Linked DNA regions of Caballeronia sp. TF1N1. The protein of the gene in region 1 interacts with the protein of each later gene in a pairwise test. Links are inferred from orthologs where the notes say so. Each region holds a gene or a part of one and is shown in the gene's direction. Other genes may lie near its edges. The genes, in order: ileS and LDZ28_RS17385.

Region 1 (15,642 bases):
TGCATGCCCTCGCCCGACTGGCCCATCGTGCCTTCGACTTCCGGATGGCCCTTGTGGCCGATCATCACGATGTCGAAGCCTTCCTGGCGCATTTTCGCGACTTCCATGTGCACCTTGGTCACGAGCGGACACGTGGCGTCGAACACGCGCAAACCGCGCGCTTCGGCTTCGCCGCGCACCGCTTTCGACACGCCGTGCGCGCTGAAAATAAGCGTGGCGCCTTCGGGCACGTCGTCCAGTTCCTCGATAAAAATGGCGCCCTTCTTGCGCAGGTCCGACACCACGTAGGCGTTGTGGACGATTTCATGCCGCACGTAGATGGGCGCGCCGAACAGCTTAATGGCCCGCTCGACGATCTCGATCGCGCGATCCACGCCGGCGCAAAACCCGCGCGGCTGCGCGAGCAGGATCTCGACGTCGGTATCGATCTCGTTGAGGCTTTCAGTCAGGCTCATGGCTACAGAATTCCGATGATTTTCACTTCGAAGGCCAGCGACTGGCCGGCGAGCGGGTGATTGAAGTCGAAAAGCGCCGACGTCTCGCCCACTTCCTTGAGCACGCCCGCGTAGCGCCCACCGTTGGGCGCGTTGAATTCGACGAGATCGCCGGGAGAAAAATCCTCACCGATCATGCTGTTTTCGCGCAGCGTCGCGAGCGACACGCGCTGCACGAGCTCCGGATTGCGCGGCCCGAACGCTTGCTCCGGCGTTAGCTGAAAGGTCGAATGGTGGCCGACCTTCATTCCCAGCAGAATCTCTTCCAGTGGCGGCGCGAGTTGGCCTGCGCCGAGCAGGAGGGTCGCGGGCTTGTCGGTGAACGTGTTGACGATGTCGGCGCCATCGGCCAGTGCGAGCCGGTAATGAAGCGTGACATGCGAACCGGGTTTCACCTCGGAGATATCGATGATGCTCATGAGTATTGGCTGTGACGGTTCAGTCGGAAGCGGGACGTGCGCCTGGCGCGATACTTCGGGCCGCGTGGCGGGGCGGAGCGCGCGCCGAAACCGCTATTGTAAGACAGAGTTGGGAAGCGCCGCGCTTCGCTCGAGCGGCGTAGGTGCGGTGTATCTCGCAAAAATACAGCCTTAAGATGGCCTCAGGGGAAGGAATGTCCGCCAATTTTGAGATTCTGATGCGTGAAATGGAAGCCGGCCCCGCGCTGCCGAAGCCCGTTTCCGTTCTGCCAATTTCCCAGTGGGACAAGACGGACAAGCCGCGCGAGCGTCTGTTGCAGTCCGGCGGCGACTCGTTGAGCGACGCCGCGTTGCTCGCCGTATTTTTGCGCACAGGATTGCCGGGCAAAACGGCAGTCGATGTGGCGCGTGCGCTGCTGCGGCGCTTTGGCTCGATTCGCGGCGTGCTCGACGCGTCCGCGCTTCAGCTCCAGGAAGAGCGCGGCGTCGGCGAGGCGCGCGCGGCCACGCTTTTGGCCGTGTCGGAACTGTGTCGACGGGCGCTCATCGAGAAGGCGCGCGAACGCATGCTGCTGAACTCGCCGGGCGCGGTGGAAGACTTTCTGCGCCTGAGAATCGGCACTCAGCCCAACGAACTTTTCCTGTGCATCTATCTCGATGCGCGGCATCAACTGATCGATGCGCACGTGGAAGCGAGCGGCTCGCTCACGCGGGTGGCGGTGTATCCGCGCGAGATCGTGAAGCGTGCCTTGCATCTGAACGCGGCGGGGCTGATCGTGGCGCATAATCATCCGTCTGGCGGCGTGGAGCCTAGCGCGAACGACAAGAAGCTCACCCGCACGCTGCAAGACGCGCTGAATCTCATCGACGTGAAATTGCTCGATCACATGGTGGTCGCGGGCAATGAAATTTTTTCTTTCGCGCGTGAGGGCTGGCTTTAGGCGTGAGGGCTGGCTTTAGATTTGACCCGAAGCAGCCGAGGCTGACTAAGATAAGGACGAACGGGCTTGATATTGCTACGTTTTTCCTGCTAGAATCCACGATTCGTTTTCTCAACCCACCTGTTTCGGGCTTACGTCGTCCTCATTGGCATAACCGTGCTGCCAACTCCCCGTTCAAGGCAATCGGGCGAATTTGAGGTATCGATTGCGGGATTCCCCCAAAATCGAGCGTTTGACTTCCGGACTCAACGTGTTTTAGGAGTGTCCTCATGGCACGCGTATGCCAAGTAACTGGGAAAGGCCCGATGTCGGGCAACAACGTTTCCCACGCAAACAACAAGACCAAGCGCCGTTTCCTGCCGAACCTGCAGAACCGCCGTTTCTTCGTTGAAAGCGAAAACCGCTGGGTGCGTCTGCGCGTCTCGAACGCCGGCCTGCGCCTGATCGACAAGAACGGTATTGACGCCGTGCTCGCAGACCTGCGCGCACGCGGTGAAATCTAAGGAGCACGCACATGGCCAAGGGCGCACGCGACAAGATCAAGCTGGAATCGACCGCAGGTACGGGTCACTTCTACACGACGACCAAGAACAAACGCAACATGCCGGAAAAGATGCTGATCAAGAAGTTCGATCCCGTCGTCCGCAAGCACGTTGAGTACAAGGAAACCAAGATCAAGTAAGCGCTTGATATTGAGAGCCTGACAAAGACACGAAAAGCCCCGCACACGCGGGGCTTTTTGTTTGTGCGCGCGATTTTTCTTCTTTCGCTTTCACACGTTCGCGCGCGGGTTATCCGTGCCGGTTGGGTGGCGAGCGCGTTATGCTTGCCGGCTTGCAGTCATAAAAAGCACATAGACGGAGATCGAGCAGCATGAATTTCGATGTAGCGATCGTGGGAAGCGGGCTCGCAGGCTTGAGCGTGGCGTTGAACCTGGCCGAAACGCGGCGCGTCGCGATCATCGCCAAGCGTGCGGTGAGTGTCGGCGCGAGCGACTGGGCGCAAGGCGGCATCGCGGCCGTGCTGGATTCGGCGGACAGCATCGACAATCACGTGCGCGATACGCTCGTCGCGGGCGCCGGACTTTGCGACGAAGCGGCGACGCGTTTCATCGTCGAAAACGGGCGCGCGGCAATCGAATGGCTGATCGAGGAAGGCGTGCCCTTCACGCGCGATGTCTCCGCGGAACTCGGCTTCCATCTGACGCGCGAAGGCGGCCATAGCCATCGGCGGATCATTCATGCCGCGGATGCCACCGGCCACGCAGTCGTCACGACGCTCAACGAGCGCGTGCGCAATCATCCGAACATCACGGTTCTCGAAGACCATACCGCGATAGATCTGATCACGTCCGACCGGCTCGGCTTGCCGGGGCACCGCTGTCATGGTCTCTACGCGCTGGATCTCGCGAGCGGACGAACCGTGACGATTCAAGCGCCGCACACCGTGCTCGCCACAGGCGGCGCGGGCAAGGTTTATCTCTACACGACGAATCCCGACACGGCCACCGGCGACGGCATCGCGATGGCGTGGCGCGCGGGCTGCCGCGTCGCCAACATGGAGTTCATCCAGTTTCATCCGACTTGCCTGTTCCATCCATACGCCAAGTCGTTCCTGATCTCCGAGGCCGTGCGCGGCGAAGGCGGCGTACTGCGTCTGCCCGACGGCACGCGCTTCATGCCCGCGCACGACGAACGCGCCGAACTCGCACCACGCGACATCGTCGCGCGCGCGATCGACTTCGAAATCAAGAAGCGCGGCATCGATTGCGTCTATCTCGACATCAGCCATCAGCCGCGCGCGTTTCTCGAAGAACATTTTCCGACGATCCTCGCGCGTTGCCGCGAATTCGGCATCGATATCGCGAAGGAGCCGATTCCCGTCGTGCCCGCCGCGCATTACACCTGCGGCGGCGTCGTGACGGACCTCGCGGGCCGCACGGATCGCGCGGGACTTTATGCGGTCGGCGAGACGTCGTACACAGGTCTGCATGGCGCGAACCGGCTCGCCAGCAACTCGCTGCTCGAATGTCTGGTGGTCGGGCGCGCGACGGCCGAGGCGATCGAGACGGAAGGTTATTCAGCGGGCTGCCATGCGCCGCTGCCCGACTGGGACGAAAGCCGCGTTTCCGATCCGGACGAAGAAGTCGTCGTCGCGCACAACTGGGACGAGTTACGGCGGCTGATGTGGAATTACGTGGGCATCGTGCGCACGGACAAGCGGCTGGCGCGCGCGCAGCACCGGCTTGCGCTTTTGCGCGACGAAATCCACGAGTACTACGCGAACTTCAAGGTCAGCCGCGATTTGCTGGAACTGCGCAATCTCGTGGATGTGGCGTCGCTGATCGTTGAAAGCGCGTGCTCGCGACGCGAGAGCCGCGGGCTGCACTTCAGTCGCGACTGGCCGGCGACTTTGCCGAAAGCGCTTCCGACAGTGTTGATGCCGCCGGCGGCGAGGCGGCGCGCGGTTTAGATGTCGACGCGCAGCAAGCTTACTCTTCGATCAAGCGCATTGAAAAATCCGTTGCCCGCACGTCCTTCGTCAATGCGCCGATAGAGACGCGGTCCACGCCCGTCTCCGCAATCGCCCGCACGGTCTCGAAATTCACGCCGCCCGAGACTTCGAGCAGCGCCCTTCCCGCCGTCACGCGCACGGCTTCGCGCATGGCGTCGAGCGTGAAGTTGTCGAGCAACACAGATTCCGCGCGATGCGCCAACGCGGTTTCAAGCTGCGCCAGCGTTTCCACTTCGATCTGAACGGGCACGCCTGCGTCGAGCGCGAGCGCGGCGTCCATTGCAGCGCCAACGCCGCCCGCCGCCGCGATGTGATTTTCCTTGATCAGAATGCCGTCATAGAGCGCGAGCCGCTGATTGGCGCCGCCACCCACGCGCACCGCGTACTTCTGCGCGAGCCGCAAGCCGGGCAGCGTCTTGCGCGTGTCGAGGATGCGCGCCCGCGTGCCTTCGATGGCATCGACATAACGGCGCGTCGCCGTTGCCACGCCCGACAGCAATTGCAGGAAATTGAGGCCGTTGCGCTCGGCGGTCAGAAGCGAACGCGCCTGGCCGCGCAGCAAGACGACCGGCGTATTCGCCGTCATGCGCTCGCCTTCGCGATACCGCCATTCGACTTCGATGCTCGGATCGACGCGACGCATCACCTCGTCGAACCACGGCGCGCCGCACAGCACCGCCTCTTCCCGCACGATGATGCGCGCCGTGCGACGTGTGTCTGCTGGCACGAGACGCCCCGTATGATCGCCGCTGCCGATGTCCTCGGCGAGCGCATCGGCGACATTGCGGGCGAGCGCGGCATCGAACGCTTCGCCGTACTGCGCGCGGATCTCCGCAAATAAAGGCGAATGGTTCGTCATGCGGGCCCCACGTTCGAGAACAACGTTTGATCCTTCGCGAGATCGCCGCTCGCCTGCACAGGCTTCTTGTGACGCGCGGCGAAGTCGAGCATGCGGTCGATCGGCACGCGCGCGCGCCCGGCAATAGCCGCATCGACGTGAATCTCGTTGTGGCCGCGCTCGAGCACATCGGCGAGATTGGCGAGGCCGTTCATCGCCATCCACGGACAATGCGCGCAGCTCTTGCACGTGGCGCTATTGCCGGCGGTCGGCGCTTCGATGAAGGTTTTGCCGGGCGCCGCGAGCCGCATCTTGTGCAGGATGCCGAGATCGGTCGCGACGATAAAGCGCTTTGCGTCGAGCTTGACGGCGGCATCGATCAGCTGCGTGGTCGAACCGACGACGTCCGCCAGTTGCACGACGCCTTCCGGCGATTCCGGGTGAACGAGAACCTTCGCGTCCGGATATTCGGCGCGCAAGAGCTCCAGCTCGATGCCTTTGAACTCGTCGTGCACGAGACACGAACCCTGCCACGAGAGCATGTCCGCGCCGGTCTTCTTCTGGATGTAGTTGCCGAGATGCCGGTCCGGCGCCCACAAAATCTTCTCGCCGCGCGCGTGCAGATCCGCGACGATTTCCAGTCCGATCGATGAGGTGACCATCCAGTCCGCGCGCGCCTTCACGGCGGCGCTCGTGTTCGCATACACGACGACCGTGCGGTCCGGGTGAGCATCGCAGAAAGCGGAGAATTCGTCCGGCGGACAGCCGAGGTCGAGCGAGCAGGTGGCGTCCAGATCGGGCATCAACACGCGTTTGCCGGGGCTCAGGATCTTCGATGTCTCGCCCATGAAACGCACGCCCGCGACGACCAGTGTCTTCGCGGCGTGATCGCGGCCGAAACGGGCCATTTCGAGCGAATCGGCGACGCAACCGCCCGTTTCATCGGCGAGTTCCTGGAGCTCGGAGTCCACGTAATAGTGCGCCACCAAAACCGCCTCTTCCCGATGCAACAGCGCACGGATTCGCGCCTTCATTTCGCGCTTCTCTTCGGCGGACGGCGCGTTGGGAACACGTGCCCACGCCTCGCCTACGCCGCACGTCAGGCCATGCGGCCGGTCGTATTCGACGCTCCTGATCGCTTCCATTGTTTCTGTCTCCTGTGTCCGCGCGAGTGTCGTGCCGGCGCTGACTTGTATCGATGCGCTGCCCGGCCACGCTGCAAACCCAGCGCCGCGACAAAACGCGAAATCCGCCGCCCAAAAACAAAGACCCCGCCAGAGCGGGGTCTTGTGACGTCATCAAATTTTAACGGATATCGCGATATCAGGCGTAGCGTCGCAGGCGCATCGCGAAGTCTTGCAAAGCCTTGATGCCGCTCTCTTCCGCACGATGGCACCAGTCCTGCAATTGCACCAGCAGTTGCTCGCGCGACGCATTGGAGCGGTCCCACATTGCCGACAGGTCCTTGCGCATTTCGATATACGTGCGCAGCTTCTGGTTGTCCGAGAACAGTTCCGGCAATTGCTTGCGCTGCGGCTCGTCGAGACCGTCTTCTTCCTTATGGACCCACTTGCGCGCACCGCGCATCAACTGATATTTCTCGCGCGCACCGGCTTCCTTCAGCTTCGACAGTTCCTGTGCGTATGCGCGCTTGAGCGCCTTGCCGTAGCGCGCCATCACTTCGTAGCGGTTCGCGAGCACGGCTTGCAGCGTGTCGTTGTCGAGCACCGACTTGCTGTCCGCCAGACGCGGTGTGGGCGCGACCTTCTTCACCTTGGCGAGACCCACGGCCGACAACATGCGGATATAGAGCCAGCCGATATCGAACTCGTACCATTTGTTCGACAGCTTCGCCGACGTGGCATACGTGTGGTGATTGTTATGCAGCTCTTCCCCGCCGATCAGGATGCCGAGCGGGAAAATGTTCGTGCTGGCATCGGCCGAATTGAAGTTGCGATAACCCCACCAGTGCGCAAGACCGTTGACCACGCCGGCTGCCCAGAACGGAATCCAGATCATCTGCACGGCCCAGACCGACAGACCGACGATGCCGAACAGCGCGACGTCGATAACCATCATGATGCTGATGCCGAGGATCGGATAACGCGTGTAGAGATTGCGTTCGAGCCAGTCGTTCGGCGTGCCGTGACTGAACTTGCGCATGGTCTCTTCGTTTTTAGCTTCGACGCGATAAAGCTCGGCGCCTTCGAGCAGCACCTTCCAGATGCCGCGCGTTTGCGGGCTGTGCGGATCTTCTTCGGTTTCGCACTTCGCGTGGTGCTTGCGGTGGATCGCCGCCCATTGGCCGGTCAGCATGCCGGTGGTCGACCAGAGCCAGAAACGGAAAAAGTGACTCGCGATCGGATGCAGGTCGAGCGCACGATGCGCCTGGCAGCGATGCAGATAGATCGTGACGCCAGCGATGGTAACGTGCGTCATCGCGAGCGTGAACAAAATGATCTGCCACCAAGAAAAGTCGAGCAATCCGTTGGCGAGAAATTCGAGAGAAGAATTCAGCAAGGCAATTTACCTATCTAGCTGTGAAATTCGGAAAAAATGGCCGGTGCAAATGACGCTGAACACCGTGTTGGGCACATGAAAGAAACGCGCGCAAGTTCGATCGCATTCTACTGCATGCGTTCCAAGTCTTTGTCGTAAAGGTAGAATTTCTTGTATGGTAACAAAACGCGCAAAAACTCACGCGCCGATTTAATGCCTGTTGTCGATCCAAATCAACGGATCGAGCATCAAACCGGGGCTCCGGCCGGCGCTGCGGCGTCATCGCCGCGCCTTTCGGCATTTCCTACCGTGTCGACTGGTGCATTGCGCGCGTCGCCAACAATCCTTATCTCGCGTTGCGCGTAGGGGATTTCAATGCCGTTGTCACAGAATAACCGCCAAACACGACGATTTACCTGCGACTTGACGCCGCCCGTGCCCTTCGCGGCATCTTCGATCCAGAAACTCAGTTCCAGGTTGATTCCGTCAGCGCCAAAGCTGGCGAGCAACGCGGCGGGCGCAGGGTCCTGCAGCACGCGGTCGACATCGTGCGTGGCCTCCACGAGTAACAGCATCGCGCGTTCCACGTCGGAGCGATAACTCACCTGCACGGCAATCTTCGCGTTGCCGCGCGTCAGGAACGACGAATGGTTCTGTACCACGTCGGTGATGAGTTTTTCGTTCGGAATCAACGTTTCGATGCCGTCGAGTCCGCGAACGACGGTATAGCGCGTGCGAATCTGCGTGACCGTGCCCTGATAGTTGCTCACGTTGATCATGTCGCCAAGCCGCAGTGACCGGTCGAGCAGAATGATGAAGCCCGAGACATAGTTGCTCGCGATCTTCTGCAATCCGAAACCCAGCCCCACGCCGAGCGCGCCGCCGAACACGCCGAGCACCGTAATGTCGATGCCGACGATAGACAGACTCACCAATATGGCCGCGAGGATCATCAGTGCCCGCGCAACGCGGCCGAGCACGACCTTGAGATTGGCGTCGAGTGAGCGGGAGCGCATCAGCCGGTCGTCGAGCAGCGCGCCGGCCCACATCGCCACGATCAGCGTCACGCAGACCCACAGCATGCCCGAGGCAAGCGACAGCAACGTCATGTGCGCGTTGGCGAAATTGAAGCGCACGCTCGCCATCCAGCGCACGACGTCGTCCTGTATGCCCATTACGGTGAGCAGCATCACGACCCAGACGATGGTCGTGACGAGCTTTTCGAACAGAAAGAGGAGCGCGCCCGCCTCGTGCTCGGTGCCGTCGCGACTGAACACGCGGCGCGCGACGTAGAACATCAGATAGATGACGGTGATGCCCAACAACGGCACCAGCGCGAGCCGCAAGAACGCGGTGTGGATGAACGGCGCGAGCAACAGTTGCGCGGCCGTCACGAACACCGTGCCGAGCAGCGGAAAGAGCGCTTTGTTCAGGCTCTCCGCGCCGAAGCGCACCGCCTCGAAGCGCGACTGGCGGCGCGCATCCAGCCGCTTGCGCAGCAGCCGCGCGCACCACCACGCGACGACCAGCAGGCCGATCAGAACCGCAACCTGCCACAGCACCTCCGGTTCGCCGAAGTCGCGAAACAGGCGTTCGGAAAGATGCGTCAGGATGCGGTTCGGCATCAGCTTTCGGAAGGCGCTTCGTCTTCCGCCGCGGAAGCCTTCGGCGATTTTGCGTCGGGCACGCGTTCCAGCACGGCGGCGAAGAAGCCGTCGGTGCCGTGCTTGTGCGGCCACAAGGACAAGAACTCGCCCGTGTCGAGGTCGATGCGCTGTTCCGCCAGCACATCGCGCGCGGGCACGACACGGAAGTTCGGATGCGCTTCCAGGAACTGCTTCACCACGCCTTCGTTTTCGGCTTCGAGCATGCTGCACGTCGCGTAGACGAGACGTCCGCCGGGTTTGACGAGGCGCGCCGCGCTCGTGAGAATCGAGAGCTGCTTGGGCGTGAGTTCCGCAACCGTCGCGGGCGATTGCCGCCACTTCAGGTCGGGATTGCGACGCAACGTGCCCAAGCCGGAGCAGGGAGCATCGACGAGAACGCGGTCGATCTTGCCCGCGAGGCGCTTGATCTTCGCGTCGTGTTCGCTGTCGATCAGCACCGGATTCACGTTCGACAACCCGCTGCGCGCAAGACGCGGCTTGAGTTTGGCGAGACGCCGGTCGGAGACGTCGAACGCGTAGAGACGGCCGGTCGAGCGCATCATTGCGCCAAGCGCCAGCGTCTTGCCGCCCGCGCCCGCGCAGAAGTCGACGATCATCTCGCCACGGCGCGGCGCCATCAGCGAGCACAGCAACTGGCTGCCCTCGTCCTGCACTTCGATCCAGCCTTCCTGGAACGGCGCGAGGCGCGTGAGCGCGGGCTTGCCGTCCACGCGGACGCCGAACGGCGCGAACGGCATTTCGCCCGCGTCGATGCCGGCTTCGCTCAGCGCTTTCAAAACGACATCGCGGCTCGCCTTGATCGGATTCGTGCGCAGATCGAGCGGCGCCGGATAGTTCAGCGCGGCCGCGAGTTTGGCGAGTTCCTCGGCGTCGAAACGCTTGGCCATGGCCTCGTAGATCCACTGCGGCAAGTTCGTGCGTATGCGCACCGGCAAGCTCGCGGGATCGATCTTCGATACCTGCGCGAGCCATTGGTATTCGTCGGCCGAGACGTGCGGCTTGAGCGCGGTGAGACCGGCAGTCTGCATCAGTCCGAGCAGCGCGAGACGCCGCGCCTGGTTGCCGCTGCCGCTTTCGGCCAGATGCGAAAACTCCATTTTCCGGCGCAGCACGGCGAACACCGCCTCCGCGATCACGCCGCGCTCGCTGTGACCGAGCTTCGGATGCGCGCGGAAGAAACGGCTGGTCGCGGCATCGGCGGGACCTGAAAAGCGGAGTACGTCCGCCAACAGCGTTTCGGTTTGACCAATCAAAAATCCATGCAGCCTCATGCGCCCTCCCCGGCAATGTCGGCAAAGAGCCACTGTGGCTCAGAGGAACGAAGCGCGACGCGCTCTCCCTCGATGGCAAGACGCCCTTCCACGAACCAGCGCACCGCGCGTGGGTAAATCTCATGTTCGACGGCCAGCACGCGCTCGGCGAGCGTGGCGGCGTCGTCGCCGGGCAAGACCGGCACCGCGGCTTGCGCGACGATCGGACCATGATCCAGCTCGGGCGTCACGAAATGCACGCTTGCGCCGTGCACGCGCACGCCGGCATCGAGCGCTTGCTGATGCGTGCGCAAGCCCGCGAAACTCGGCAAGAGCGACGGATGCACATTGAGCATGCGCCCCGAATAGCGTTCGACGAAGGCATTTGTCAGAACCCGCATGAAGCCCGCGAGCACCACGCAATCCGGCTCGAATCGATCGATTTCCCGCGCGAGCGCGCCATCGAACGCTTCACGCGAGTCGAATTCGCGATGATCCACCACCACGCCTTGAATGCCGTTCTCGGCCGCGAAGCCAAGCCCGGCGGCATCCGGCCGGTTTGAAACGACCGCGCAAACGCGAGCCGGCCAGCCTTCGCGCGCGCAAGCACGCACGACGGCCTCCATGTTGCTCCCGCGTCCGGAGATCAGAATGACGATATTTTTCATTCGCGGATTTTATCATTCGGCGACGGCGAAAATCGTGCCAATCCGATTGACGAGCGCGCAGCATCCGGCCGCGCGCGCCCGTCGATGCGTGCGAGCGTTTATAATCTAACGCTTTGCGGCGCAAGCCCTGCCCACCCACCAACGTCTATCGTGAGAGTCTTTCGCGGCCTCCCCAATGCCGAAAGCCGGTCGCCTTGTGCGCTGACCATCGGCAACTTCGACGGTGTCCATCGCGGTCATCAGGCGTTGCTCGCGCGCGTGCGCGCCGCCGCGGACGCACGCGGGCTGCCGGTCTGCGTCATGACCTTCGAGCCTCACCCGCGCGAATTCTTCAATCCGGCGGGCGCGCCGCCGCGTATCGCCATGTTGCGCGACAAGCTCGAAGCGCTGCGCACGAATGGGGTGGATCGCGTGGTGGTCGAGCATTTCAATCACACGTTCGCGAGCCAGCCGCCCGACAAGTTCGTCGAAGACATCATCGTGAACGGGCTGCACGCGCGCTGGGTCATGATCGGCGACGACTTCCGCTACGGCGCCAAACGCGCGGGCGACTTCGAATCGCTCAAGGCAGCCGGGGAAAAACACGGCTTCGAAGTCGAGCAGATGGCAACCGTCGCGCATCCGAACGGCGCGCGCATTTCGTCGTCGTCGGTGCGCTCGTCGCTCGTCGCGGGCGACCTCGACGCCGCGCAACTCGCGCTTGGCCGTCCGTACGTCATCAGCGGCCACGTCGTGCATGGCGCCAAGCTTGGCCGCGATCTCGGCTTTCCCACGCTCAACGTGCCGATTGCGCACAAGCGGCCCGCGCTCGCCGGCATCTTCGTCGTGCGCGTGCATGGGCTTGCCGATGAACCCTTGCCCGCCGTCGCGAGTCTCGGCCTGCGCCCGACCGTCGACGACTCCGGCCGCGTGCTGCTCGAAGTCTTCGTGCTCGACTGGCACGGCGACGCCTACGGCAAGCTCGTGCGCGTCGAATTCCTGAAGAAGCTGCGCGACGAAGAAAAGTACGTCGACCTGGAAACGCTTTCCGTTGCCATCGCGAAGGACGTCGCCAGCGCGCGCGCCTACTTCGGCCTGCCGCCGGCAAGCGCGGCGGGCAGCGGCGCGACGGGCTTCGCCATTTCGGCCACCGACCGAATTAGGTGAGCGCGCGGCGCCCTTGCGCCGCCCGCTGCCCCGTTCTCGAATCACTGCGCGCGTCGGCGACGCCGTCTCACCGAATTCACCGAGTCACACATGAGCGACAAGAAACAAAAAGCTGCTGCGAAATATCCCGTCAACCTGCTCGACACCCCGTTCCCCATGCGCGGCGATTTGCCCAAGCGCGAACCTGCGTGGGTGAAGGAATGGCAGGACGAAAAAATCTACGAGAAGATTCGCGCCGCCAGCAAGGGCCGCAAGAAGTTCATCCTGCACGACGGCCCGCCGTATGCGAACGGCGACATCCATCTGGGTCACGCGGTCAACAAGATTCTGAAGGACATGATCGTCAAGGCGCGCAATCTCGCGGGCTTCGACGCGGTCTACGTGCCGGGCTGGGACTGCCACGGCATGCCGATCGAAATCCAGATCGAAAAGCAGTTCGGCAAGTCGCTGCCGGCCACGGAAGTCATGCAGAAGGCGCGCGCTTATGCGAGCGAGCAGATCGAGAAACAGAAGGTCGGTTTCCGGCGTCTTGGCGTGCTCGGCGACTGGGACAATCCGTACAAGACCATGAACTTCGCGAACGAAGCCGGTGAAATCCGCGCGCTCGGCAAGATCATGGAAAAGGGCTACGTGTTCCGCGGCCTCAAGCCCGTGAACTGGTGTTTCGACTGCGGCTCGGCACTGGCCGAAGCGGAAGTCGAATACAAGGACAAGACCGATCCGACCATCGACGTGCTGTTCGCGTTCGCCGAACCCGAAAAGACCGCGCAGGCGTTTGGTTTGCCCGCGTTGCCGAAGGCTGAAGGCGGCATCGTCATCTGGACGACCACGCCCTGGACCATTCCCGCCAATCAGGCGCTGAACGTGCATCCGGAGATCGTCTACGCACTCGTCGATACCCCGCGGGGCCTTCTGATCCTCGCGCAAGAGCGCGTCGAGGCATGCCTGCAGAACTACGGCTTGCCGGGCGAAGTCATCGCCACGACGACCGGTGCGAAGCTCGCGAACCTGCGGTTTCGTCATCCGCTCGCGGCGGCGCATCCGGGCTACAAGCGCACGGCGCCCGTGTATCTCGGTGAGTACGTGACGACAGAAAGCGGCACGGGCGTCGTGCACTCGTCGCCAGCGTACGGCGTGGAAGACTTCGTGTCGTGCAAGGCGCACGGCATGTCGGACTCCGACATCGTCAGCCCCGTCATGGGCGACGGCCGCTATATCGAATCGCTGCCGCTTTTCGGCGGACTGTCGATCTGGGACGCGAATCCGCAGATCATCGAGGCGCTCGAAGGCGCGGGCTCGCTGCTCAAGACCGAGAAGTACACGCACAGCTACATGCATTGCTGGCGCCACAAGACGCCGATCATCTATCGCGCGACCTCGCAATGGTTCGCAGGCATGGACGTGACGCCGAAGGACGGCGGCAAGACGCTGCGCGAGACCGCGCTGGAAGGCGTCGAGAACACGGCGTTCTATCCGTCGTGGGGCAAGCAGCGCCTTTACAGCATGATCGCGAATCGCCCGGACTGGACGCTTTCGCGTCAGCGTCAGTGGGGCGTGCCCATGGCGTTTTTCGTGCACAAGGAAACGGGCGAACTGCATCCGCGCACGCTCGAATTGCTCGAGGAAGTCGCGAAGCGCGTCGAGCAAGGCGGGATAGAAACGTGGCAGGCGCTGGACCCGCGCGAGCTGATCGGCGACGACGCCAACATGTACGAAAAGAACCGCGACACGCTCGACGTCTGGTTCGACTCCGGCACTACTCATTGGCACGTACTGCGCGGCTCGCACAAGGACTCGCTGCAATTCCCGGCGGACCTGTATCTCGAAGGTTCGGACCAGCATCGCGGCTGGTTCCATTCGTCGCTGTTGACGGCATCCATGCTCGACGGCCGCCCGCCCTACGACGCGCTTCTCACGCACGGCTTCACGGTCGATGGCGAAGGCCGCAAGATGTCGAAGTCGCTCGGCAATGGCGTCGATCCGCACGAGGTGGCGAACCGTCTGGGCGCGGAAATCATTCGCTTGTGGATCGCATCGACGGACTATTCCGGCGAGCTTGCGATCTCCGAGGAAATCCTGAAGCGCGTGACGGAGACGTACCGGCGTATCCGCAACACGCTGCGCTTCTTGCTCGCCAATCTGTCCGACTTCGACTTCGAGAAGAACGCGTTGCCGGTCGAAGACTGGCTCGAAATCGATCGTTACGCGATCGCGCTGTCGCGCAATCTGCAGGACGACGCGCTCGCGCATTACGAGAAATACGAGTTCCACCCGGTCGTCGCCAAGATCGCCACGTTCTGCTCGGAAGACCTGGGCGGCTTCTATCTCGACGTGCTGAAGGATCGTCTTTACACGACGAAGCCCGATTCACGCGAGCGCCGCAGCGCGCAGACGGCGCTTTATCACATCGCGCATGGCTTGCTGCGGCTCATCGCGCCGTATTTGTCGTTCACGGCGGAAGAGGCGTACAAGGTGCTCAAGCCCGGTCAGGAAACCATCTTCACCGAGGTCTATCACGCGTATCCGGAAGTGGCGAACGCGGGCGAATTGCTCGATACGTGGACGCTCATCCGCAACGCGCGCGGCGACGTGACGAAGGCGCTGGAAGAAGCGCGGACGGCCAATCTGATCGGCTCGTCGCTGCAAGCCGAGGTGCTCGTGCGCGCAAGCGGCGCGCGTTATGACGCGCTCGCCAGTCTCGGCGATGCGTTGCGCTTCGTGCTGATCACGTCATCGGCGGCGCTCGAGCGCGTGGCGAGCGAAGCGGAAGAAGGCGTGGACGTGAGCGCATCGAGCTATCTCAAGTGCGAGCGCTGCTGGCACTACTGCGCGGATGTCGGCTCGCACGCGGATCATCCGGGACTGTGCGGCCGCTGCTTCTCCAACCTTTTCGGCGCTGGCGAAACGCGGGGCGCGGCATAATGGTTCGAACGATGTCGAAACAAACTTCCGGTAGTGGCTCACTTGCGCCGTGGCTCGGCGTCGCGCTGATCGTCATTCTGTTCGATCAGTTGACCAAGATCGCGGTGCAGAAGATTTTCGCTTACGGCGAACCGCACGCGCTCACGCCCTTCTTCAACCTGTTCCTCGTCTATAACCGCGGCGCCGCCTTCAGCTTTCTCGCGGCGGCGGGCGGCTGGCAGCGCTGGGCGTTCACGGCGCTGGGCGTGGTGGCTGCTGTCGTGATTGGCTATCTGCTCAAGAAG
Region 2 (15,141 bases), on another replicon or contig:
CCATCCGCGTTGCACCGGACGGAACCGTCTATACCAATAGTCCGTGGGATGAAAGCGGCGCCGAGATCGCGGCGTATCGCAATGGCGACCGAATCGCGGTGGCGGGTGCGACGCATGGTTGGGGCGCGGCGGGCGGCGACGCCATTGCATCGAACAGCACATACCTCTATGCGGCGATGTCCATCGGCAATCAAGGTGGTGGCCTCGTCGGCGCGGATTATCCGCCCAACGGTTATACGTGGTTCGGCATTACGCGACGCACGATCGCCAACATCGCCAAGGGCGCGTTTTTTACGGGCGGCGTCGGCAACAGCGCGAACGCTACCAAGAACAGTTTCCTGATCGTGGCGACTGTGCCGGCCGGAACGGACGCGGGCATTCGCGGCCTGGCCGCTAACGATAGCGAGCTTTTTGTTTCCGACGCGTCGAGCAATCAGATCGTCGTGTTCGATGCCAACACGATGAGGCGTAATCGCGCGTTCAACGTGACATCACCGGGACGCATGGCACTCGATATAGACGGCACGCTTTGGGTCATTACAGGCACGTTCAACGGACACCCCGCCATTGCACATTATTCGACGACAGGCGCGCTACTCGGCGGCGTGCCGATACTCCCCATAGGAACGGTACCCGCGGATATCGCGGTCACTCCATCGGGTGATCTTTATATCGCGGATAACGGCGTGGGCCAGCAGATCTTGCCTTTCCGAAAGAACGCGGCGCTAACTGCGGTCGGCACGCTCAAGGGCGTGAATCATGCGACCGCTGGCACGATCGAAGCAGGGCGCTTCAACTCGGTCACGGGTATCGGTTTCGATCAGGCCGGCAATCTGTACGTTGGACAAAACGGCGAAGGCCCGCGAGCTCTGAACTCTGCCTCGGTGGGAACGGGCGCGGTGCTGCAGGCTTTCAAAGGCGTCACACGTTCTATTACATGGGAACTGGACGGTCTCGTGTTCGTCGATGGCGCGAGTTTCGATCCCGGCGCGCCCAACACCATCTATACCGGCTCGAAAGTCTTTACGATGGACTGGAGCAAGGCGCCCGGCAAACAATGGACGTACACGGCGCATACCGTGGACCGCTTCGCTTTTCCCGATGACCCTTCGATTCACATCGGACGCGCGGTGCGTGGCCAGCCGATGGTACGGCGCCTGAACGGCAACCGGCCGTATCTATTCACGCTCGATCCATATTCGCATCAGCTCTATGTGCATCGCTTCGACGCTGCGCACGGTTATACGGCAATACCGTCGGTCATGTTCGCCGAGTCCTATATTTCAGGCGGTTTTCCAGCGAATCAACCGGCCTATGGCGAATGGATGTGGCGCGACATCAATGGCGACGGCCATCTCGACACGAGCGAATTCATAGGCAATCCATCGACGGGGAGTCTGATAGGCAACAGCTTCATCTGGGTCGATTCCCTTGGCAACGTATGGTTCGGTACCCCGACGAGCGGCATACGAGAAATGCCGCTGCAGGGCTTCGATGCCTTGGGCAATCCGCTTTACACCTATACATCGGCGAAGACTTATACGATGCCAGCGCCTTTCACGCGCATTGGCCGAGTGCTATACGTGCCTGAAACCGACACGATGTATATATCGGGCTTCACGCAAACCATTCCCTATGATGCCGCGCGCTGGAAAGAGGCCGGCCCATATCTCGCGCGTTACGACAACTGGACTCGCGGGCCGCGCGTCATGACCTATCTCATCGCGCTGCCTTGGGACACGACGGCCAACCCCGTAATCACGCCCGTGGGACTTGCGACAGCGGGCAATTACCTCTTTGTTGCGGGCCTCTTCACGCAGAAGGTTTATGTGTACGACGCGCGCACCGGCGCACACGTTGGCTGCATGTCGCCGGGCGCGAACGTAGGCTTGACTAGCGGCTATGTCGATGTGGAACTGGGTATCAGCGCCACGCTAAGGGCCAATGGTGAATACGACGTTCTCTTGGAAGACGATGCACGCGCCAAGATTCTGATGTACCAGTGGAAGCCATGAATTCTTGGCGCAGTGCAACGCGCCAACAAGTCAGACGCGGCAAGCAAATGATTATGGCCTTGCTGCAACCGCATAGCCGTTCATCGTTATCACCAGCTATTGAGCCTACAAAATATCCAAGGGAAAGTCCTAAGAAAAACATCTGATGTCTGATGTATATTTGACTGCATGCTACCGAAGAGAGCAACATGCGTCTAAGCGTAGAGCGTTCAATGAGCGACAAGATTCAAGAGTCGCTCCTGACCATGATCCGTGAGCGCAAGCTCAAGCCGGGCGATCAGATTCCCACGGAACTGGAACTCTGCGAATTGCTCGGGGTAGGCCGTTCAAGTTTGCGTGAAGCTGTTGCTCAGATGATCTCGCATGGTCTGCTGTCTCGGGTTCAAGGTCGCGGCACCTTCATCAGACAAATTTCGCTGAAGTTGCAGGGCGGTCTGGATGATCTGATGTCCGTAACCGACATGATCAAGAGCGTCGGCGCCGTGCCTTCAACGAGTCGCATACAGATGGATACCATTGCGGCATCGGAGAGCTTGGCAGAAAGACTCGGCATCGAGCTTGGGGCGCCGTGCGTACGTATCGAACGCGTGCGCCGCGCGGACGACGCCGTAGCCGCCTATTGCATCGACACCATTCCGAAGACGCTCTTCGATGCAGCGGACGGTGAAGTCGGCGAATCGCTTTTCGGCATGTTCGCGCGCACGGGCCGGCGTCTGTCGCATACGCATACGTCGATACAGCCGACCATCCTCACGCCGCGCGATCTGCCGGAACTCGGAGACGGCTTCGGTTTGTTTCTCCTGCTGGACGAAGTGGATTTCGATCAGAGCGGGGAACCGCTCTGCTATAGCAACGACTACTACAACACGAGCATTTTCAAATTCGATCTGGTGCGCAAGCGTCGCTAAGACAATCTTGCGTTGAGACGCGCACCAGAAGCAACATCGGAGGAGACACCGATGGAGTTCGAGGCTTTTACCGCAAGCGAGCTCGCCGCGTATCTCGGTGCAATTCCCGAGATACGTGCGCTGCTTGGCGAGCCGCATGACCTGGAAGTGGCCGAAGTTGGCGACGGCAACCTGAACTATGTGTACTTCGTGACGAACACGAAGGCGCCGGAACGCAGCGTCGTCGTCAAGCAGGCGCCGCCTTTTTTAAGGCTCGTCGGCAAGACGTGGCCGTTGTCGTGTCAGCGCATGGAGCATGAGGTAGCGGCGTTACGCCGCTTCGGCGCGCTATGTCCGCGGCATGTGCCGAAGGTGTATCACGCCGACGGCAAGCGCTTTCTGATGGTGATGCAAAGGCTCGCCTCGCATCGCATTTTGCGGCAAGGCCTGATGGATGGCGTCGTCTATCCGAAGCTCGCCGCGCATCTGTCGACGTATCTTGCGCACACGCTTTTCCACGGGTCCGATCTGTTTCTTGCGCCGGACATCAAGAAAGAGGCCATGAGCGCGGCGGTCAATTCCGAGTTGTGCAAGATCACCGAGGATCTCGTCTTTACGTTTCCTTTCGAAGATCATCCGTCAAACGTGTACAGCGCCGCATTGCCTGCGTCATCGCTTGAACGACTGAGGACCAGCGAAGCGTTGCGCATTGCCGCGGGCGACATGAAATGGGCGTTCATGAATCACGCCGAGACCTTGCTGCATGGCGATCTGCACACCGGCTCGATCATGGTCAACGAAGACGAAACCTTCGTGATCGATCCGGAGTTCTCGTTCTACGGACCGATGGGCTTCGATATCGGCGCGGTGCTCGCAAACCTGCTGCTCGCGTATTTTTCGCGCGACTGGCATGGCCGTATAGACGATCGAGATCCTTCCGGCTATCAGGAATGGTTGCTCGTTCAAGTGGCCGAGGTCTGGAATGGCTTTAGCGCGCAATTTCTAAAGCTGTGGCGCGAGCATGAAAGCCGTAGCGGACGCGGCTTTATAGGCGGTCACGCAGAAGCGCGATCTGTCGAAGGTTATCGCGCGCACTTCATGCGTCGGCTGCTAGCGGATACGCTCGGCTTCGCTGGCTGCAAGATGATTCGGCGCATCGTCGGCATGGCGAAGGTCGCGGACATCACGCGCATTCCAGATGCTCAGGCGAGGGCGTGTATCGAAGTGCGCTGTCTGCGTTGCGCGGAAGACCTGCTGGTCAAGCGCGCGACGCTTGGCAGTATCGAACAGGTCGTCATGCTTGCGCGCGAGGTTCAGCGCGAAACAATCACACATGCATAGTCCACTCGGAGCTTCCATGGTTGCGCAGTCCTTGTTCCCCACGCTTGCCCCGACGATCGAATGGCGCGATGGCGATCTCCTGCTGCTCGATCAGACGCGCCTGCCGCATGAAATCGTGGTGGAGCATGTCGCCGATGCAGCCGCCGTCTGGCGAGCCATTCACGAATTACGCGTGCGGGGTGCGCCTGCCATCGGCGTCGCGGCAGCATACGGATTGTGCGTCGCCATGCAGGACGCGCGCGACTTGCCCTTGACGCAATTTCGTGCCGAGCTTGAACGGCGCGCGGGCTGGCTCGATACCGCGCGCCCCACGGCGGTGAATCTGAGTTGGGGATTGAGACGCATGCTGCAATGCGCGCGCGCATGCAACGCAAGCGACTCGAAGGCGCTTTACGAAGCTTTGGTGGATGAGGCAAAACAGATTCATGCGGAAGATCAGGCGCTATGCGAAGGTATCGGCATGCATGGTCTGCCGCTTATCGAACCGGGCAGCGGCGTGCTTACGCATTGCAATGCAGGTGCGCTTGCCACCACAGGCTTAGGCACGGCCACCGCGCCGATCTATGCCGCACATCGCGAAGGCATTGCGTTCAAGGTGTTCGCGGACGAGACGCGGCCGCTTTTGCAAGGCGCGCGCCTGACCGTGTTCGAACTGCAGCAGGCGGGCGTGGATGTAACGCTGATCGTGGATAGCGCGGCCGCTTCGATCATGTCGCATGGACTGGTGGACCTCGTGATCGTCGGCACGGACCGGGTTGCGGCAAATGGCGACTTCGCCAACAAGATCGGCACACTGAGCGTGGCCATCGCAGCGAATTACTACGGCATACCGTTCTACGTGGCTTGTCCTTCGTCCACACTGGACTTCCGCACACCGACCGGCGCGCAGATCGAGATAGAAGAACGTCGCGAAGAAGAGGTGACATCGCTTGCAGGACAACCTATTGCGCCGCGAGCCATCAACGCGCGCAATCCCGCATTCGATGTCACGCCGCATGAACTCGTCACGGGCTTCATCACGGAGCGCGGTATCGTGAAAGCGCCTTTCGAACGTTCGTTGCGTGGTTTCTTCGCAGCCGAAGGTAATGCCGCATGAGCGCGGTGGATGAAGGCGCGCTGCGCCGGAGTATTGTCGAGACCTCGCTCGAAATGGAGCGGCTCGGCATCAATCAGGGAACCTCGGGTAACGTCAGCGCGCGCTTCAACGACGGCTTTCTCATCACGCCGAGCGGCGTTGCTGCGCGTGAGATGCACGAAGACATGATGGTGTGGCTGCCGTTAGATGTCAGTGACGACGCGAGCGTGCTGCGCACGGCTCGCCCGTCTTCGGAATGGCGCATTCATCGCGACATTCTTCGAGCACGGCAAGACATGCACGCGGTCGTGCATACGCATTCCATTGCGGCCACGGCGCTCGCCATTCATGGACGCGATATTCCCGCCGTGCACTACATGGTCGCGGCCGCCGGCGGACATTCCATTCGCTGCGCGCCTTATGCGCTCTTTGGCACGCAAACTCTTTCCGATCACGCTTTAGCCGCGCTTCTGAACCGGCGTGCGTGTCTGCTCGCGCATCATGGTGTGATCGCGCTCGGCACCGATCTTGCGCGCGCCGTGTGGCTCGCGCATGAAGTGGAAGTGCTTGCCAAGCAATATCTTCTCGCCTGTCAGTTGGGTGCTCCGCCGCTTCTTTCGGAGGAGCAGATGGATGAAGTGTTGGAGAAGTTCAAGACTTATGGCCGGCGCGACAAGAAAGATTCTTAGCGCGCTTGCCTTGAGGAAATAGTCGTTTGCATCGTAATGAATAAATCCTACAACGGAGACAGCTATGGCCTGGAATTCAGCAAGATTCGACGGATGGGGCACGTTCGGCAAATCGACCGGCGCGGTTTTTTTATGCGCGGCGGCCGCGCTTAGCGGTTGTTCCAAGAGCGACAACAGTTCGACCGCCAGCAGTTCGGGCGCGAGTTCGAGCGAAGCCGCGAGCGCTCCCGCAAGCGCACCGGCGCCGGCCGCTGCCGCGGGCGGCAAGGCGAAAATAGGCTTTTCGATTGCAACGCTTAACAATGCGTTCTTTGTCGGGCTCAAGGCCGGCGTGGAGAAGGGCGCCAAGGAGCAAGGCTTCGATCTCGTCCAGACCAATGCCAATGGCGACGCGCAACAGCAAGTCAACGACGCCATCAACTTACTGAGTCAAGGCGTGACTGCCCTCGTGCTGAATCCTATCGACTCCAAGGCCATCATTCCGGCTGTCGAGAAAGCCAACTCGATGAACATTCCGGTCTTCACGCTCGATCGTGGGTCGGATGGCGGCAAGGTGACTTCGTTCGTTGCGTCGGATAACGTCGCGCTCGGTCAAATCGGCGCCAAGTGGATTGTCGATCAACTGACCAAACGCTACGGTTCGGCTAAAGGGAACGTGGTGGATTTGATCGGCCTTGTCGGCACGACCGCCGCCACCGACCGTGAGAAAGGCTTTAGCGACGAAATGGCGAAGTATCCCGACATCAAGGTGGTTGCGCGTCAGGAAGGCGCATTCGACCAGGAGAAGTCGCTTAACGCGATGACCAATATCCTGCAGAAATATCCGCAAATCGACGCGGTATTCGGCGCCAACGACGACAACACCGTGGGTGCGGAAAAGGCTATCGACAATGCGGGCCGCTATAAGCCGCTCGGCGATAAAGCGCACATTCTCGTGATCGGCGCGGATGGCACGGCGCAGGCGCTTTCCGCCATTCGCTCGGGCAAGCAGGACGCGACCATCTCGCAGAACCCCATTCAGATGGCCGCCAAGTCGCTGCAGTTCATTGCGGACTACAACGCCAAGAAGGACGTTCCGGCGAACTATGCTTGGCCGACTTTGCTCATCGACAAATCGAATATCGATTCGGATGAGACCAAGAAGTACGGGCTGTGGTCAGAGGAAGTCAAACAGTAAGGCAAGCCGCGGGCACACGCTTAAGACTTCAAGCGTTCAAGCGTTTGAGCTCTAGCGCGTTGCCCGCTAACGGAATGCACGACATGACAGTCGAAACGGAAGCGCAAGCGCAGGCGCCGCTCGAAGCGTCCGCGCCGCTATTGCGCATGCAAGGCATCGTCAAGAGTTTTCCTGGCGTCAAGGCGCTGCGCGGCGTCAGCCTCGAACTGCGAACGGGCCATGTGCTCGCTATCGTCGGCGAGAATGGCGCGGGCAAATCGTCGCTCGTGAAGACCTTGTCTGGCGCGTATGAGCCGGATGAAGGCACGATCGAGATCGACGGCGTACCGCTTGCGCGCGGCACCAACGCGGCAATAGATGCAGGCGTGGCCGTGATTTATCAGGAGCTCTCGCTGATCAACGACATGACGGTCGCGGAAAATTTATTCCTTGGCCGCATGCCTGCAAGGAACGGCTTCGTCAAGCAACGCGAGGCCAACCAGCTTGCGCGCGAAGCGCTGGATCGCGTGGGACTCGACAACGTGCCGCCGTGGATGCGCCTCGGCGATCTGCCGCTCAACAAGAGGCAGCTCGTGGAAGTAGCAAAAGCCGTGACGCGCGATGCCCGAATTCTCGTCATGGACGAACCCACGGCCGCGCTGCAGAGCCAGGACATCGCCAATCTTTATGCCGTGGTGCGGCGGCTGCGTGCCTCGGGCATGGGCATCATCTTCATTTCGCATCATCTGGAAGAGGTGTTCGAACTCGCCGACTCCGCCGTCGTGATGCGCGATGGCGCGACGGTCGGCGCGCGTCCGATGTCGCAATGGACCGAAGCCGAACTCGTGCAGGCAATGGTCGCGCGCAATCTCGAATCGTTCTATCCGTGGGAGCCGCGTCCTTATGGCGATGTCGTGCTCGAAGTGCGCAATCTCGCTAGCGCGCCGTTGCTGCGCAATGCGAGCTTTACGGTACGCTCGGGCGAAATCCTGGGCATAGCGGGCATTGCCGGGGCAGGACGCACCGAATTGCTCAAGACGATCTTTGGCGCGCTGCCCGCAACCGGTGGCGAGATTTTCGTGAAGGGCAAGAAGGTCACGAATCATTCGCCCACTCAAGGCGTGCGTCACGGCCTCGTTTATACCTCGGAGGACCGCAAGCTCGAAGGGCTCGTGCTCGATGCCAACATCGAAGAGAACATCGCACTGTCGAGCCTTAAAGCGCTTGCGAGCGGCGGCTTCGTGAGCCGCGCCAAGAAACGCAAGCTGGCGCAGGAAGCAAGCACGCGCTTCGGCGTTCGCTCGTCTTCGGTGTTGCAGATCACCGGCACGCTTTCCGGCGGCAATCAGCAGAAAGTCATTCTTGGCCGCGCAACGGCGACAGCACCCGTGGTCATCATGCTCGATGAACCCACACGCGGCATCGACGTGGGTGCGAAGACCGAAATCTACGCACACATGGTGTCGATGGCGCGTGCGGGCGCAGCGGTCGTCATGGTGAGTTCCGAGTTGCCGGAGTTGCTCGGCATGTCGGATCGCGTGCTCGTGATGTATCGCGGCAGCATCGTGACGGAGCTACCGCGCGACAAAGCGGACTCTGAAACTGTCATTCAATGGGCTACAACAGGAGCAGGCGCATGACCTCCACGGCAGCCAACCGCGAGGACTCGGAGGCGCTCTCGCGCCGCGTGATTCGCCAACTGAGGAGCGGCATCGGGCCATTGTTTGCCGCACTCGTCATCATCTGCATCGCCTTGTCGATTGCATCGCCCGAGTTTCTGACGACCAGCACGCTCACCAACATCATGGTGCAGGTCTCGGTGGTGGGCATTGCGGCGGTAGGCGGCACGTTCGTCATCATCACGTCGGGGATCGATCTGTCGGTCGGATCGCTCGTTGCGTTGAGCGGCATGGTCGCGGCCACGGTCATGGCAGGATCGAGCCCAGGCGCCGTCGGTCTCGGCGTTGGAGGGTTATGCGTCGCAATTGCGGTCGGGGCCGCGGCAGGCGCGCTCAACGGCCTTGCCGTGTCGTGGTTGCGCCTCGTGCCCTTCATCGTCACGCTCGCGATGATGGCCATGGCGCGCGGCCTCACGCTCGCCATATCCGATGGCCGCACGAAGTTCGATTTCCCCACCGCCTTCACGGCCTTCGGCGCGAAGACCGTCGCGGGCTTGCCCATGCCGATGATCGTCATGCTCGTGATCTTCGCCATAGGCCATGTGCTCTTGCGCAAGACCACGTTTGGGCATCAGGTCTTTGCAGTCGGCGGCAATCAGGAAGCTGCGCGTCTTGCCGGTATTCCCGTGCGCCGCGTGGTTTTTTTCACCTACATGCTGGCCGGCGTAACTGCTGCCATCGCTGGGATCGTGCTTGCCGGACGGCTCAATTCCGCCTTGCCGTCCGCGGCCAACGGACTCGAATTGCAGGTGATCGCCGCTATCGTGATTGGCGGGACATCGCTTGCGGGTGGACGTGGCTCGATCGTGGGCACCTTTATCGGCGTCGTGCTGATCGGCGTGATCAACGTGGGTTTGTCGCTACTCGGCGTGAATCCCTTCTGGACGCAATTCATTCAAGGTGGGGTCATTTTCGCGGCTGTCTTGCTCGACGCGCTTAGTCAGCGGCGCAAGCGTTAGACGTGTTCTTGCAACGCACCCTAAAACCGGAGGAGCACAACATGAAGAAAATCATTAACCAGCACGATGTCTTCGTCGACGAAATCATCGAGGCTTTGCTTATCGCTCATCCCGCGTGGATCAAGAGCGCGACGGACGACAAACGCGCGCTCGTGCGCAAGGACGCGCCCAAGGAAGGCAGAGTGGGAATCGTGACAGGCGGCGGCTCGGGGCATTTGCCCGGCTTTCTCGGGTACGTCGGCGAGGGGCTTTGCAGTGGCGTGGCCGTGGGCAACGTGTTTTCATCGCCCTCGGCGGAACAGATATTCGAAGCGACCAAGGCAGTGGATGGCGGCGCGGGCGTGCTTTACGTATACGGCAACTATGGCGGCGACGTCCTGAATTTCGACCTTGCCGCCGACTTGGCCGAACCCGAAGGCATCGACATCAAGACAGTGGTGTTGACCGATGATGTAGCATCCGCGCCGAAGGAACGTGCGGCCGACAGGCGCGGCGTCGCGGGCATGTTGTTCGCGTTCAAATGCGCGGGCGCCGCCGCTGAACGCGGCGATTCGCTCGATGAGGTCGCGCGCATTTGCGGCAAGGCGAATGCCCATTGCCGGACCATGGGCGTGGGCCTCTCGCCGACGATACTTCCCGCGGCAGGCAAGCCGACCTTCACATTGCCCGATGGCGAGATGGAAATCGGTATCGGCATTCATGGCGAACCGGGAACGCATCGCGGCAAGCTCGAAACGGCCGATGCCATCGCCGAGCGGCTTATCGGTCAGATTCTCGGCGATCTGAACGCGCCTAAGGGATCGAAGCTCGCGATACTCGTGAACGGCCTCGGCGCGACGCCGCTCGAAGAACTGTATTTGCTGTATCGCCGTTCCTCGCAACTCATCGCCGATCAGGGCCTGAAAATAGCGCGCTCGTATGTCGGCGAATACGTAACGAGTCTGGAAATGGCGGGGGCATCGATCACGGTGATGCTGCTCGACGACGAACTCGAAGCGCTGCTCGAAGCGCCCGCGAGTTCGCCATTTTTCCGCGACGGCACCGCATCGTAAGAGGAGTGCGCAATGAGCGTATCGAAACAGGAACTGCGCGCCATTTTGACGCGTGCGCTAAGCGCGCTGCCCGCGCATGCCGACGAGTTACGCGACCTCGACGCCGCTTTGGGCGACGGCGATCTCGGCATCACGGTGCAATCAGGGTCCATTGCCATCGTGAAGGCGCTTGCCGCTTTGAACGATGACGCCTCGCTTACCGACGTATTGTTCGCTACGGGCAAGGCGTTCTCGACAGCGAATCCATCTACGTTTGCAGCGCTCGTCGGCGGCGGCTTGCTCGCGGCAGGCAAGGCGATGAACGGCAAGGACACGGTGAGCCGCGACGAGGCGCTTGGCATCGGACGCGCGGTGGCTGCGCGCATCATCGAACGTGGCAAGAGTCAGGTCGGCGACAAGACCGTGCTCGATGCACTCGTGCCGAGTCTCGATACGCTCGAAGCATCGCAAGGCAGCGCGACTGAGTTGCTCGATGCCATGATCGCGACTGCGCAAGCGCAGGTAACGGCTACGGCCTCGAAGCAATCGCAAAAGGGTCGCGCGGCGTGGGTGCAAGAACGCAGCATCGGTCACGCTGACCCTGGTGCGACCGCTTACGTGCGCTTTTTGCAGGCCTTGCGCGAAGCGGTCGCCAGTTGAATCAATCCAGCGTGATGCCGTCGAAACGATGGCCTCCAAGCGGACTGATCAGATAGCCGTGCACGCGCTTCGAGATCGGCTGAAACGTATTGGCGTGCGCAAGCGGTGTGTACGGCACCTGATCCTTGAAGACGACTTGCGCTTCTTCATAAAGCTTCGTGCGCGCGCTTTGATCTGTTATGAGGCGCGCTTTAGCCAAGAGATCGTCGAACTGCTTGTTGCACCATTTCGCCATGTTGCTGCCATGCACTGCATCGCAGCCCAGCGTGGTGCCGAGCCAGTTGTCGGGGTCGCCGTTATCGCCTAGCCAGCCGTAGAGAATGGCGTCGTGCTCGCCATTGGTCTTTGCGCGCTTGTTATATTCGGCCCATTCGTAGCTGACGATATTCGCCTTTACGCCGATCTTCGCCCAATCCGATTGAATCAGTTGCGCCATCAGTCGCGCGTTCGGGTTATAGCCGCGCTGCACGGGCATGGCCCATAGCGTAATGGTGAAGCCATCGGGAAAGCCCGCTTGCTTCAACAACTCGCGCGCCTTCGCGGGATCGTGCGGTGCGTCTTTCAGCGCCTTGTTATACGACCATTGCGAAGGCGGCATCGGGTTCGTGGCCAGCGTGGCCGCGCCTTCGTAGACGGTCTTGATGATCGCCTGCTTGTCGATCGCCATGTCCAGCGCGCGGCGCACCGTCACGTTGTCGAGCGGCTTGTGCGTCGTGTTGTAGCCCACATAGGCAACGTTGAAGCCCACGCCCGACAACACCGTGAGCTTCGGATTTTTTTTCGCCTCGACGATATCGGCAGGGCGCGCGAACGAGGTGAGTTGGCACTCGCCGCTCGCGAGCTTTTGTTCGCGCACGGCGGCATCGGGCGTGATCGAGAAGACGAGCTTGTCGATATGCACGTCCTTGCGATTCCAATAGCTTGGATTCGCGTCGTAACGAATGGTCGCGTCCTTTTGATAATCGCGGAACACGAAAGCGCCGGTGCCGACAGGCTTCTGATTCATGTCCTCCGGCCGGCCTTCCTTGAGCAATTGCGCGGCATATTCGGCGGAAAGAATAGACGCGAACTCCATGGCGATGTTGCGCACGAAAACGACATCGGCCGTCTTTAGTGTGAAGCGCACGGTGTTGTCGTCTAGCTTCTCGACCGATGCGATGTTCTTGTCGTAGCCGAGATCGGTCAAATACGGAAAGCTCACCGGGTGCGCCTTCTGGAACGGATCGTTCGGGTCGATCATGCGTTTGAACGTGAAGACTACATCGTCGGCGTTGAAATCACGCGTGGGCTTGAACCACGATGTCGATTGGAATTTCACGCCGCGTCGTAGATGGAAGGTGAAGGTCTTGGCATCGAGCGACTCGTCCCACTTTTCGGCGAGGCCCGGCGTCAGGTCGAGCGTGCCGCGTTTGAATTCGACCAACGTGTCGTAGACGGCGTGCGCGCTGGCGTCGAAGTCGGTGCTGGTGGTGAACTGGGCGGCATCGAATCCGGCGGGGCTGCCTTCGGAACAGAAGACGAGGGTCTTGCTTTGAGCCGATGCGGTCTGCGGCGTGGCGATGAACGCGGCGAGAAGGGAGACGGCAAAACCGCACAGAGCGCGTGCGCTTCTTCGAGTCGGAGCTTTAACCATTGTGCCTCGCTGGGATGGAGATGAGTGGATGAGGCGTACTTTAGCAAGGGATTGGCTTCTGAGTCGTCGAGCGTAATTGCGTGACGCGCTGATCGGGAAGTGGTGTCGCTGCTCGGATTTATAGCCGAGCGTCCAACATAATGAGACTAATGTCTAATAGCGACCGACGATGGATCACATTTTTATCGCTTTACGTTGTAGAACGTGAGTGAATTATCTGTGTCACCATCGAAGCTTTATCTATTGAAGCAGATGCGGCCTTTGGCGAAGAAACCGTCGCGTCGAACGCAAGCAAGTAAAGCCGACGATGCGCGCCAAGTTAGGCTTACCCATCGGGTGCCGTAAAAAATCAGCGCTTTCGAGAAAACAGGCCTCACGTTTCACGCGAGCCTGCCGTAATCGTGAACATGAACTCAAAAACCTCTCTCCCATTCGCTCCCGGCAGCGCCTTGCACGGGAATACTCAATCCGTCGCTTTAGCTGTCGCCGCGCTGCGAAAGGCGCGAGGCAAGCTCAATCCCGACGACGTCGCAGCAGGCACGCGCGAGTTCGAAGCGCTTGAACTGGATTTCCTGAGGGATATGATCGATTTTCTGAGCGTCGATCCGAACGAGCACTGCTGGTTCGACGATTAAACGCAACGGCCGCTTCCATCTGCGGCCGTTGATTCGTTTCACCGACTGGCGGGCATTGGAATTCGATGGCGAATCTCAAGCCAATGACCGCCGCCTGAGCGCCTCACGCCTCCAACTGCTCCAGCACCTGGCCCTTGGTTTCGATTCCGAGGAAATGCACCGCCAGCGCGGCCAGCAACGGCACCGCGCCGAGCGCATAGAAGGCGAGGTCCATTTGGCCGCCGAGCAGCGTCTTGCCGACGAGCGCCGGCGCGAAGATCGCGGCCACCTTGAGCCATGCGCCGCCAAGTCCGCAGCCGAATGCGCGGATGCTGGTCGGATAGATTCTTGAAATACCAAAAGTACGCCGATGAAACCGGATGCCGTCCCGGCTCAAGCTGCGTGGCCCAGCCGCGGCGGCTGATATTCAAGCCGCCGCCAAAGACTTCGTGGATGTCGCGAACGGTGAAGGCGACGTGATTCAGGCTGCGTTTGCCATCGGGCAATGGCAGGAGAAAGATGTCGTGGTGCCCTCCGTGCGCACGCTTTTCACAAGCCGATGTCGGTACTTCTTTCATATAAAAATCATTTTCAAACCGAAACCGCTCTTTCCCAGGAAACGTTTGCTCAGGATTTCTTGCGACCTGCCGTTAAGTGAATCAGGCGCCTTGTTCTCCTTGGTTCTTCTCCGTGTGGGCGGAACGCGCCGATGCCAATCCGGCAACGCACGGTCTTAAGGACCCGTGCCTTGATTCGAATCAACGCGGGCGAGATTAATGAGTGTAGCGACCAGGTTGAATTTCACGCCGCGTGCATTGCGGCCGCCCGCGCGCGAGATGCCGAGCGTCGGTGTCGAACACGCGCCACCGCCTCGACGGCCCGGCGGCTTGCCGACCTGGGTCATCGTCGTGGCATGCGTCGCGGCATTCGCGGTCGTCGCCGTGCTGGCGATGGTTCGCATCGACCTCGAAGCGCAGTTTTGCCTGGCGTTCGCCACGCTCGCCGTGATGGTCGTGCTGCGCCGCTCGCGTTTCATCGAACACACGCGGCTCTTCTTCCTCTTGTGTTCCGCTTTCCTTTCGATGCGCTACGTCTGCTGGCGCACCACCTCGACACTTGGCTATAACGGTTTCGCCGACTTCATCCTGATGATGATGATGTACGGCGCGGAGCTCTACGGCATCGTGCTGACGCTGGGCGGTCTGTTCGTCAATAGCCGGGCGCTGGAGCGCCCAGGCGTGCCGTTGAACCGCTCGGCCGGCCCGCTGCCGACCGTCGACGTCTACGTGCCTTCGTACAACGAGCCGCCGGAGATGCTCGAGATCACGCTGCGCGCCGCACTCGACATGCGCTATGACCGCGAGCGCGTGAACGTCTACTTACTCGACGATGGCGGCACCGA

The links.
Region 2: the proteins of ileS (region 1) and LDZ28_RS17385 interact in binary tests that used the Escherichia coli proteins (3 or more experiments, as listed by UniProt). The link is inferred for Caballeronia sp. TF1N1 from one-to-one orthologs.

Annotation. Positions count from the first base shown.
Region 1 is NZ_CP084626.1:611,868-627,509, reverse strand. The notes cover bases 12,155-15,558. They hold ileS (isoleucine--tRNA ligase), read left to right. Parts: upstream 12,155-12,526; coding sequence 12,527-15,358; downstream 15,359-15,558. Other genes in these bases: lspA (signal peptidase II), read left to right, coding at 15,358-15,558; LDZ28_RS02820 (bifunctional riboflavin kinase/FAD synthetase), read left to right, coding at 12,155-12,436. Also shown: ispH (4-hydroxy-3-methylbut-2-enyl diphosphate reductase), read right to left, coding at 1-455; LDZ28_RS02875 (peptidylprolyl isomerase), read right to left, coding at 458-913; DNA repair protein RadC, read left to right, coding at 1,108-1,854; rpmB (50S ribosomal protein L28), read left to right, coding at 2,124-2,357; rpmG (50S ribosomal protein L33), read left to right, coding at 2,369-2,536; nadB (L-aspartate oxidase), read left to right, coding at 2,728-4,326; nadC (carboxylating nicotinate-nucleotide diphosphorylase), read right to left, coding at 4,346-5,227; quinolinate synthase NadA, read right to left, coding at 5,224-6,351; LDZ28_RS02840 (acyl-CoA desaturase), read right to left, coding at 6,530-7,726; LDZ28_RS02835 (mechanosensitive ion channel family protein), read right to left, coding at 7,954-9,330; LDZ28_RS02830 (RsmB/NOP family class I SAM-dependent RNA methyltransferase), read right to left, coding at 9,330-10,643; purN (phosphoribosylglycinamide formyltransferase), read right to left, coding at 10,640-11,290; more of LDZ28_RS02820, read left to right, coding at 11,441-12,154; more of lspA, read left to right, coding at 15,559-15,642. UniProt on the Escherichia coli protein: Catalyzes the attachment of isoleucine to tRNA(Ile). As IleRS can inadvertently accommodate and process structurally similar amino acids such as valine, to avoid such errors it has two additional distinct tRNA(Ile)-dependent editing activities.
Region 2 is NZ_CP084627.1:727,175-742,315, forward strand. What follows is about bases 5,225-8,127. They hold LDZ28_RS17385 (sugar ABC transporter substrate-binding protein), read left to right. Parts: upstream 5,225-6,071; coding sequence 6,072-7,184; downstream 7,185-8,127. Other genes in these bases: mtnA (S-methyl-5-thioribose-1-phosphate isomerase), read left to right, coding at 5,225-5,339; LDZ28_RS17380 (class II aldolase/adducin family protein), read left to right, coding at 5,336-6,007; LDZ28_RS17390 (sugar ABC transporter ATP-binding protein), read left to right, coding at 7,259-8,127. In the rest of the region: LDZ28_RS17360 (hypothetical protein), read left to right, coding at 1-2,015; LDZ28_RS17365 (GntR family transcriptional regulator), read left to right, coding at 2,228-2,923; mtnK (S-methyl-5-thioribose kinase), read left to right, coding at 2,975-4,243; more of mtnA, read left to right, coding at 4,260-5,224; more of LDZ28_RS17390, read left to right, coding at 8,128-8,803; LDZ28_RS17395 (ABC transporter permease), read left to right, coding at 8,800-9,801; LDZ28_RS17400 (dihydroxyacetone kinase subunit DhaK), read left to right, coding at 9,843-10,853; LDZ28_RS17405 (DAK2 domain-containing protein), read left to right, coding at 10,866-11,492; LDZ28_RS17410 (ABC transporter substrate-binding protein), read right to left, coding at 11,494-13,125; LDZ28_RS17415 (hypothetical protein), read left to right, coding at 13,575-13,760; bcsA (UDP-forming cellulose synthase catalytic subunit), read left to right, coding at 14,516-15,141. UniProt on the Escherichia coli protein: Part of the ABC transporter complex RbsABC involved in ribose import. Binds ribose. Also serves as the primary chemoreceptor for chemotaxis.